2 regions of the Arthrobacter stackebrandtii genome follow, and region 2 is predicted to be linked to the other one. Evidence: predicted binding sites of a transcription regulator. Region 2 holds the regulator's gene; the other holds the start of a gene.

Region 1 (3,272 bases), 1.1 Mb from region 2:
TGGCGCCAGCCATGCCGCGTTGCGGGTACGCACCCGCGTCCACTCCGCTTGGTCGCGAAGCTTGATGGGGCGCAGGACCAGGTCACCGCATTCCAATGTCACCGGCCAGATGGCCTGCCCCCACACGAAGCTAGACCTTGGCGGCGGCGGTGTATTCGCCCAGCCATGCGCGCAGGTCTTCGCCCAGTTCCTCGTTTTCGCAGGCCAGCGTCACCACGGCCTTGAGGTAGCTGAGCTTGTCGCCGGTGTCGTAGCGACGGCCGGAGAACACCACGCCGTACACGCCGCCGCCTTCGCCTTCCATGGTGGCCAGGGTCTGCAGGGCGTCGGTCAGCTGGATTTCATCGCCGCGGCCCGGAGGGGTGTTTTCCAGGACGTCAAACACAGCCGGGTGCAGCACGTAGCGGCCAATGACGGCCAGGTTCGACGGCGCATCCTCCACCGCGGGCTTCTCCACCAGGTGGTTGACGCGGACATAGTCCTCGCCCTCGATAACGGTCATGTCGGCACAGCCGTAGGCTGAAATCTTGTCCTGCGGCACCTCGATCAGGGCAATCACGGAACCGCCGGTCCGCTCCTGCACTTCGATCATGGTGGTCAGCAGCGGATCGCGCTCGTCGATCAGGTCGTCACCGAGCAGGACGGCGAAAGGCTCGTCCCCCACGTGGGTCTTGGCGCGCAGCACGGCGTGGCCCAGGCCCTTGGGGTCGCCCTGGCGGACGTAATGGATGTCACCGATGTCGGTGGCGTGCTGGATGGCGGCCAGCCGGTCGGTGTCGCCCTTGGCCTCGAGCAGCTGCTCGGTCACGGGGACACGGTCAAAGTGGTCCTCCAGGGCGCGCTTGTTGCGGCCCGTGATCATCAGAACGTCGGTAAGTCCGGCGCTGACGGCTTCCTGCACCACATACTGGATGGCAGGCTTGTCAACGACGGGCAGCATTTCTTTGGGCATCGCCTTCGTGGCGGGCAGGAAACGGGTCCCCAAACCGGCCGCAGGGATTACCGCCTTACGTACATGCTTTGCAGAAGTCATGCCCCAAGGGTAACCGACCCTATGGACAAAGCACGGATAATGTTGTCGTAACAATGACCACTTCCCTGCCAAAGGATGCCGTGAGCACACCCCCGAAAACTGCATGGCGGGCCCGCCTGCGCGCCGCCCGGGCCGCTGCGGATGCGGCGTCCCGGGCGGCCGCGGGCACGGGACTGGCCCGGGTGGGGCTGGACTGGGTGGAGTCGCTGGCGGCCGCTGCAGCCCCGGCCGGTGGACCTCCTGCGGATGCTGCCCCGCTCGGCGGCCTGTCCAGCGGGGCATTCCCCGGGACCGGTCCGCCCGCGGCACGGCTGCAGGTGTGCGCCTATATTTCCACGGGCACCGAGCCCTCCACGGATGAGCTGCTTTCAGCGCTGGCCGCTGCCGGCCACCTGGTCCATGTGCCCGTGTGCGAGCCCGGCTTTGCCCTCAGCTGGGTCCGCTGGTTCCCCGGAGTTGCCATGGTCCGCAGTGCACTGGCCCCCGTCATGGAACCGGTGGGCGTGCGGCGCCCCTTCCCGGAATTGGGCCCTGTTCCGGCCGTCCTGGTCCCCGCCCTGGCCGTGGACGAATCCGGGACAAGGATGGGCCAGGGCGGCGGCTACTACGACAGGTTTCTGGCCGGCCTGGCCGGGTCGACGGCGTCCCCCGGCACACGGGTGACGGTCGCCGCCGTCGTGCATTCCAATGAAATTCTGTCAGCCGGAATGCTGCCCAGGGACACGTTCGACATGCCGGTTTCGTGGGCACTGTCACCGTCCGGGGTGCGCCGGCTGGGCGGCTGAGGCTGCCGCGGGAATGCACGGGCACCAGCGGGCGTTTTACAAGCCGGTGCTAGAATTGGCACTCGGGGCCATGGGCTGCCAAGTTTTGGTGCGGTCGCACGGCCCCCACGCATGTATCCAGGAGGAAACCCAGTGCCCACTTACGCTTACGCCTGCAAGGATTGCGGCCACGCCTTCGACATTCAGCAGTCGTTCAGCGACAACTCGCTGACCGTCTGCCCCGAATGCGGCGGCGCGCTGCGCAAGAAGTTCAATTCAGTTGGCGTGGTGTTCAAGGGTTCGGGCTTCTACCGCACCGATTCACGATCAAGCTCCAGCTCCGTGCCCGCGGCCTCCGCCCCCGCCGCAGCTGCACCCTCCACTCCGGCACCCGCCCCGGCCCCTGCAGGCGCCGCGAAGTAGCCCGAGGGCCGCTTTTCCTGCATTCATTCCTCCACAGGCACGGCCGGGGACGGCTTTCTCCCCAATCCGCCGAGTGCCTCTTTTGCCCTGCGCGCCGCAGCCATACCGTGGGCGCATGAAGACCCAAACTACTGCCACCGGTCCGCCCGTCTACACCGGGCCCGCATGGCGCTCCAATGACTGGCCTGGCGGACCGCCGCCCACCTCGGCCCTGCACAGGCTGCTTCGCTGGATGGCACGCCACCGGCGCCTGCTTGCGGCCCTGCTGCTGTGTTTGGCCGCCGCGATCGCCGTCCAGCAGCTGACCCCGACAAAGCCACCCACCACCGCAGTCATGGTGGCCTCCCGCGACCTTCCCGCCGGACATGCACTTTCCGACGGCAACCTGGTCGCCTCCCATGTCAGCCCCGGCATGGTGCCCGACGGGGCACTGCGCCCGGATTCTCCGTGGGCAGGGCGCCAGGTTTCCGGCCCGCTCCGGCGCGGGGAGGTGGTGACCGATGCGTCGCTGCTGGGGAGCGGGTTGCTGATTGGTGCCGCGCCAGGGAGCCAGGCCGTTCCGCTCCGGCTCAGCGACCCCTCGACTCTGGGACTGCTGCGGCAGGGTCAGCTGGTCACAGTGGTGCTCAGTTCCAGCATCGGACTGGACGGGCCCACCACCAATGAGGTCCTCGCCGAAAGCGTGCCCGTATTGTGGACACCCGCGCTGGCGCAAAGCACGGGGCTGCTGCCGGCTCAGGAAAACGAAGGAATCCTTGTGGTGGCGGCCACAGCCGAGCAGGCAGTCAAGCTGGCCGGTGCCATCAGCCGCGGAAAAGTGTTCCTGATCCTGCTCAATTGACCAGGCACGGACCGGACGTGCGGCCTGGTTTCCGGCGGTCCGGTGCTGCGCTCAGTGCCCGGCCTTGACCTGGGCAAAGTACCTGCTGGACACGGGCAGGTAGCACAAGGCCAAAGCCACTGCACCCAACACCAGTTGCGCAACCGTCGTGATGCCAAGGGGGAAGGAGATGCCCACCAGTTGCACACACGTCAGCGCCACCAGGACACCG
Region 2 (3,272 bases):
GGAAATCAATGACTTCCTCGACCCTTCCCAGCAGTGACGGCTCCAGATCGGCGTAGGAATTGACGCGTGAGAGCAGCCGCTGCCAGCCAAGGCCCACGTCTTCGGCGGTGGTGTGCGGCCAGCCGAAGGCCTTCAGGATGCCCAGTTTCCACTCCATGCTGCGCGGCACCACGGGCCAGGCCGGGATGCCCAGGGTGGAGGGCTTGATGGCCTGCCACACGTCCACGTACGGGTGCCCCACCACCAGAACGTTGCGGCCCATGCCGGGGGACGCCATGAGATTTGCCACAATCCGGGATTCCTTTGACCCGGGCACCAGGTGGTCCACCAGAATGCCCAGGCGCCGGTTGGGCCCCGGGGAGAAATCGGCCACGGCGGCGGCAAGGTCGTCGATTCCGCGCAGCGGCTCCACCACTATCCCCTCCACCCGGAGGTCGTCTCCCCACACCTTCTCGACAAGCTCGGCGTCGTGCTTGCCCTCCACCCAGATGCGGCTGGCCTTGGCCACCTTGGCGCGGGTGTCGGCCACCTTCACCGAGCCGGACGCGGTGCGCAGCTTCTGAACTGTTGGCGCCTGCACCGGTGCAATGAGCTCCACGGGCTCGCCCTCATGCAGGAATCCGAAGCCGAGCGGGAAGGCGCGGACCTTGTTGCGCCGGTCGGCCAGCTCCACAATGTGCATGCCGCCGGATTTTTCCAGCCGCACGACGGCGCCGGCCCACCCGGTCTGCACGTCCTCCACGACCAGGCCCGCGCGGGCCTCGAGCTTGGGCAGCACCCTGGCTGCGGGGGCGCTGAGGTCCTGGGGCCCCCACTGGTTGTAGTGCACTAAGAAACCTGTCTGTCGCATGGTTCGGGCAACGCTCTTGGCGAACGCTGCAGGCTGAAAACCCATGCTATCCGGTGGGCCCGCCCGGGACCGCGCATTTGGCGGTGCGGTGCGGCCGGGAAGGGCCGGGCAAAAAGTATTAGAATTGGCACTTGATTGGGTAGAGTGCTAATAAAAGTGCCCGGCCGCTGCACGTTTGTCAGCTGCACGTTTGTCATGGAGAGGAGGTGCCGGCATGAGTGAACCGCGGAAACTGGAAGTCCTTCGCGCCATTGTTGAAGACTATGTCCACACGCGCGAGCCCGTGGGCTCCAAAGCGCTCGTCGAGCGGCACCACCTGGGCGTCTCCAGCGCCACCATCCGCAATGACATGGCGGCACTGGAGGACGAGGGCCTGATCATGGCCCCGCACACCAGCTCCGGCCGCATCCCCACTGACAAGGGCTACCGCCTCTTCGTCGACCAGCTTTCCACCGTCAAGCCCCTTTCCGCCGCTGAGCGCCGCGCCATTTCGGTGCTGCTGGAGGGGTCCACCGACCTCGACGACGTCCTGGAGCGCACCGTCCGCGCCCTGGCCCAGCTGACACACCAGGTGGCGGTGGTCCAGTACCCGCGCTCCGGCGATGCCGCCGTGCGGCACATTGAGTTTGTCTCGCTGGCCGCCCGCCAGGTCCTGGTGGTGCTGATCCTGGCCTCCGGCAAGGTGGAGCAGAACGTGATCGACGTCGGAGCGGTGTTGGAGGATGCCGAACTCGCGGCCCTGCGCCAGGTGTTCCTCGCCGCCCTGCACGGCGTGGCCGTCGCGGCCCTGCCCGACGCCGTTTCCCGCATTCCACTGTCCCTGCCCCCGGCGGAGCAGGGCCCGGCCGCCCGGCTGGCCCAGGGGCTGGCGCTGCTGGCCCGCAATGCCCGCGAAGACAGGATTGTCATGGCCGGCACCGCCAACCTGGCCCGCTCCAACAACGACTTCCCGCTGAGCATCGGCCCCGTCCTCGACGCGCTTGAGGAGCAGGTGGTGCTGCTGCGCCTGTTGGAGGCGATGGCGCAGGACTCCCTGGGCATGGCGGTGGTGATCGGGCGGGAAAATCCCCACGACTCGCTTGCCGAGGCATCCGTGGTGGCCAGCAGATACGGTCCCGGCGAGGGCGCCAAACTGGGCATTGTCGGCCCCACCCGCATGGACTACCCCAACACCATGTCCAGCGTGCGCGCTGTGGCACAGTATCTTTCCAGAATTTTGGCCGGCTAACAGGCCACCGTTCCACCCATTACAAGAGAGCACATTTTGAGCAACCATTACGACGCCCTGGGCGTCTCACGCGATGCAACGGCCGAGGAAATCAAGAAGGCCTACCGCAAGCTTGCCCGGAAGCTGCACCCCGACGTCAATGACGCACCGGACGCGCAGGACCGCTTCAAGGCGGTCACGCACGCCTACGAGGTGCTCTCGGACCCGCAGAAGCGCCGCATCTACGACACCACCGGCAACGAAAATGGCAATGACAACGGCGGCGGCGGTGGCGGCTACGGCGGCGACGGCTTCGCCTTCCAGGACATTTTCGAGACATTCTTTGGCGGCGGTGGCGGCGGCGGCCGCGGCCCCGCCTCGCGCACCCGCCGGGGCCAGGATGCCCTGATCACGGTCCGGGTGGAGCTGCGCGAGGCCGTGTTCGGCGTCAACAAGAAGCTTGAAATTGACACCGCCATCACCTGCCCCACGTGCGACGGCAGCTGCTGCCGCCCCGGCACCTCGCCCACCACCTGCGACATCTGCCACGGCAGCGGCCAGATTGAGCGCCCCATGCGCTCCATCCTGGGCAATGTCATGACCCTGGCCACCTGCAACTCCTGCCAGGGCTTCGGCACCCAGATCCTGGACCCCTGCAACGAATGCATGGGCGAGGGCCGCGTGCGCCACCGCCGCACCCTGACCATCAAGGTCCCCGCCGGCGTCAGCACCGGCACGCGCATCCAGCTCTCCGGCCAGGGCGAGGCAGGCCCTGCAGGCGGCCCCTCCGGCGACCTCTATGTGGAGATGAAGGTCAACAACGACGCCGAATTCGTCCGCGAGGGCGACGACCTGCACGCCACGCTCAGCGTGCCCATGACGGCCGCGGCCCTCGGCACCGAGCTGACGTTTGAGACCTTCGACGGCGAACAGCCCATCAGCATCAAGCCCGGCACCCAGGCCGGTGAGGTTATCAACCTGCGCAACCTCGGCGTGACGCACCTGCGCGGATTCGGCCGCGGGGATTTGAAGATCCACATCCACGTGGAAACCCCCACCAAGCCCGACGCCGCGCAGGAAGAGCTTCTGAAGCAGCTGGCCGCCCTCCGCGGCGAGACGTTCACCGAGGGCCGGCTCGTCAGCAGCGGCGGCATGTTCGCCAAGCTGCGCGACAAGCTCGGCAACCTCTAGCCGCCATGAGCAACCCCGTCTTCT

Evidence for each region. The regulator HrcA, encoded in region 2, represses chaperone genes, less so after heat shock. The targets are predictions, from matches to a motif close to TTNGCACTCGNNNNNNNCGAGTGCNAA.
Region 1: a site for HrcA is predicted at 1,874-1,900, ahead of JOF48_RS11130 (FmdB family zinc ribbon protein). Genes of this name have one in related genera too.

The regions. Positions count from the first base shown of each region.
Region 1 is NZ_JAGIOI010000001.1:2,594,030-2,597,301, reverse strand. It holds gene JOF48_RS11145 (GNAT family N-acetyltransferase) at 1-126, opposite strand, end outside; gene galU (UTP--glucose-1-phosphate uridylyltransferase GalU) at 131-1,033, opposite strand; gene JOF48_RS11135 (5-formyltetrahydrofolate cyclo-ligase) at 1,114-1,818, shown strand; gene JOF48_RS11130 (FmdB family zinc ribbon protein) at 1,951-2,220, shown strand; gene JOF48_RS11125 (RcpC/CpaB family pilus assembly protein) at 2,336-3,061, shown strand; gene JOF48_RS11120 (hypothetical protein) at 3,113-3,272, opposite strand, start outside.
Region 2 is NZ_JAGIOI010000001.1:3,714,693-3,717,964, forward strand. It holds gene JOF48_RS16230 (DUF3097 domain-containing protein) at 1-829, opposite strand, end outside; gene hrcA (heat-inducible transcriptional repressor HrcA) at 1,065-2,078, shown strand; gene dnaJ (molecular chaperone DnaJ) at 2,115-3,248, shown strand; gene JOF48_RS16245 (16S rRNA (uracil(1498)-N(3))-methyltransferase) at 3,254-3,272, shown strand, end outside.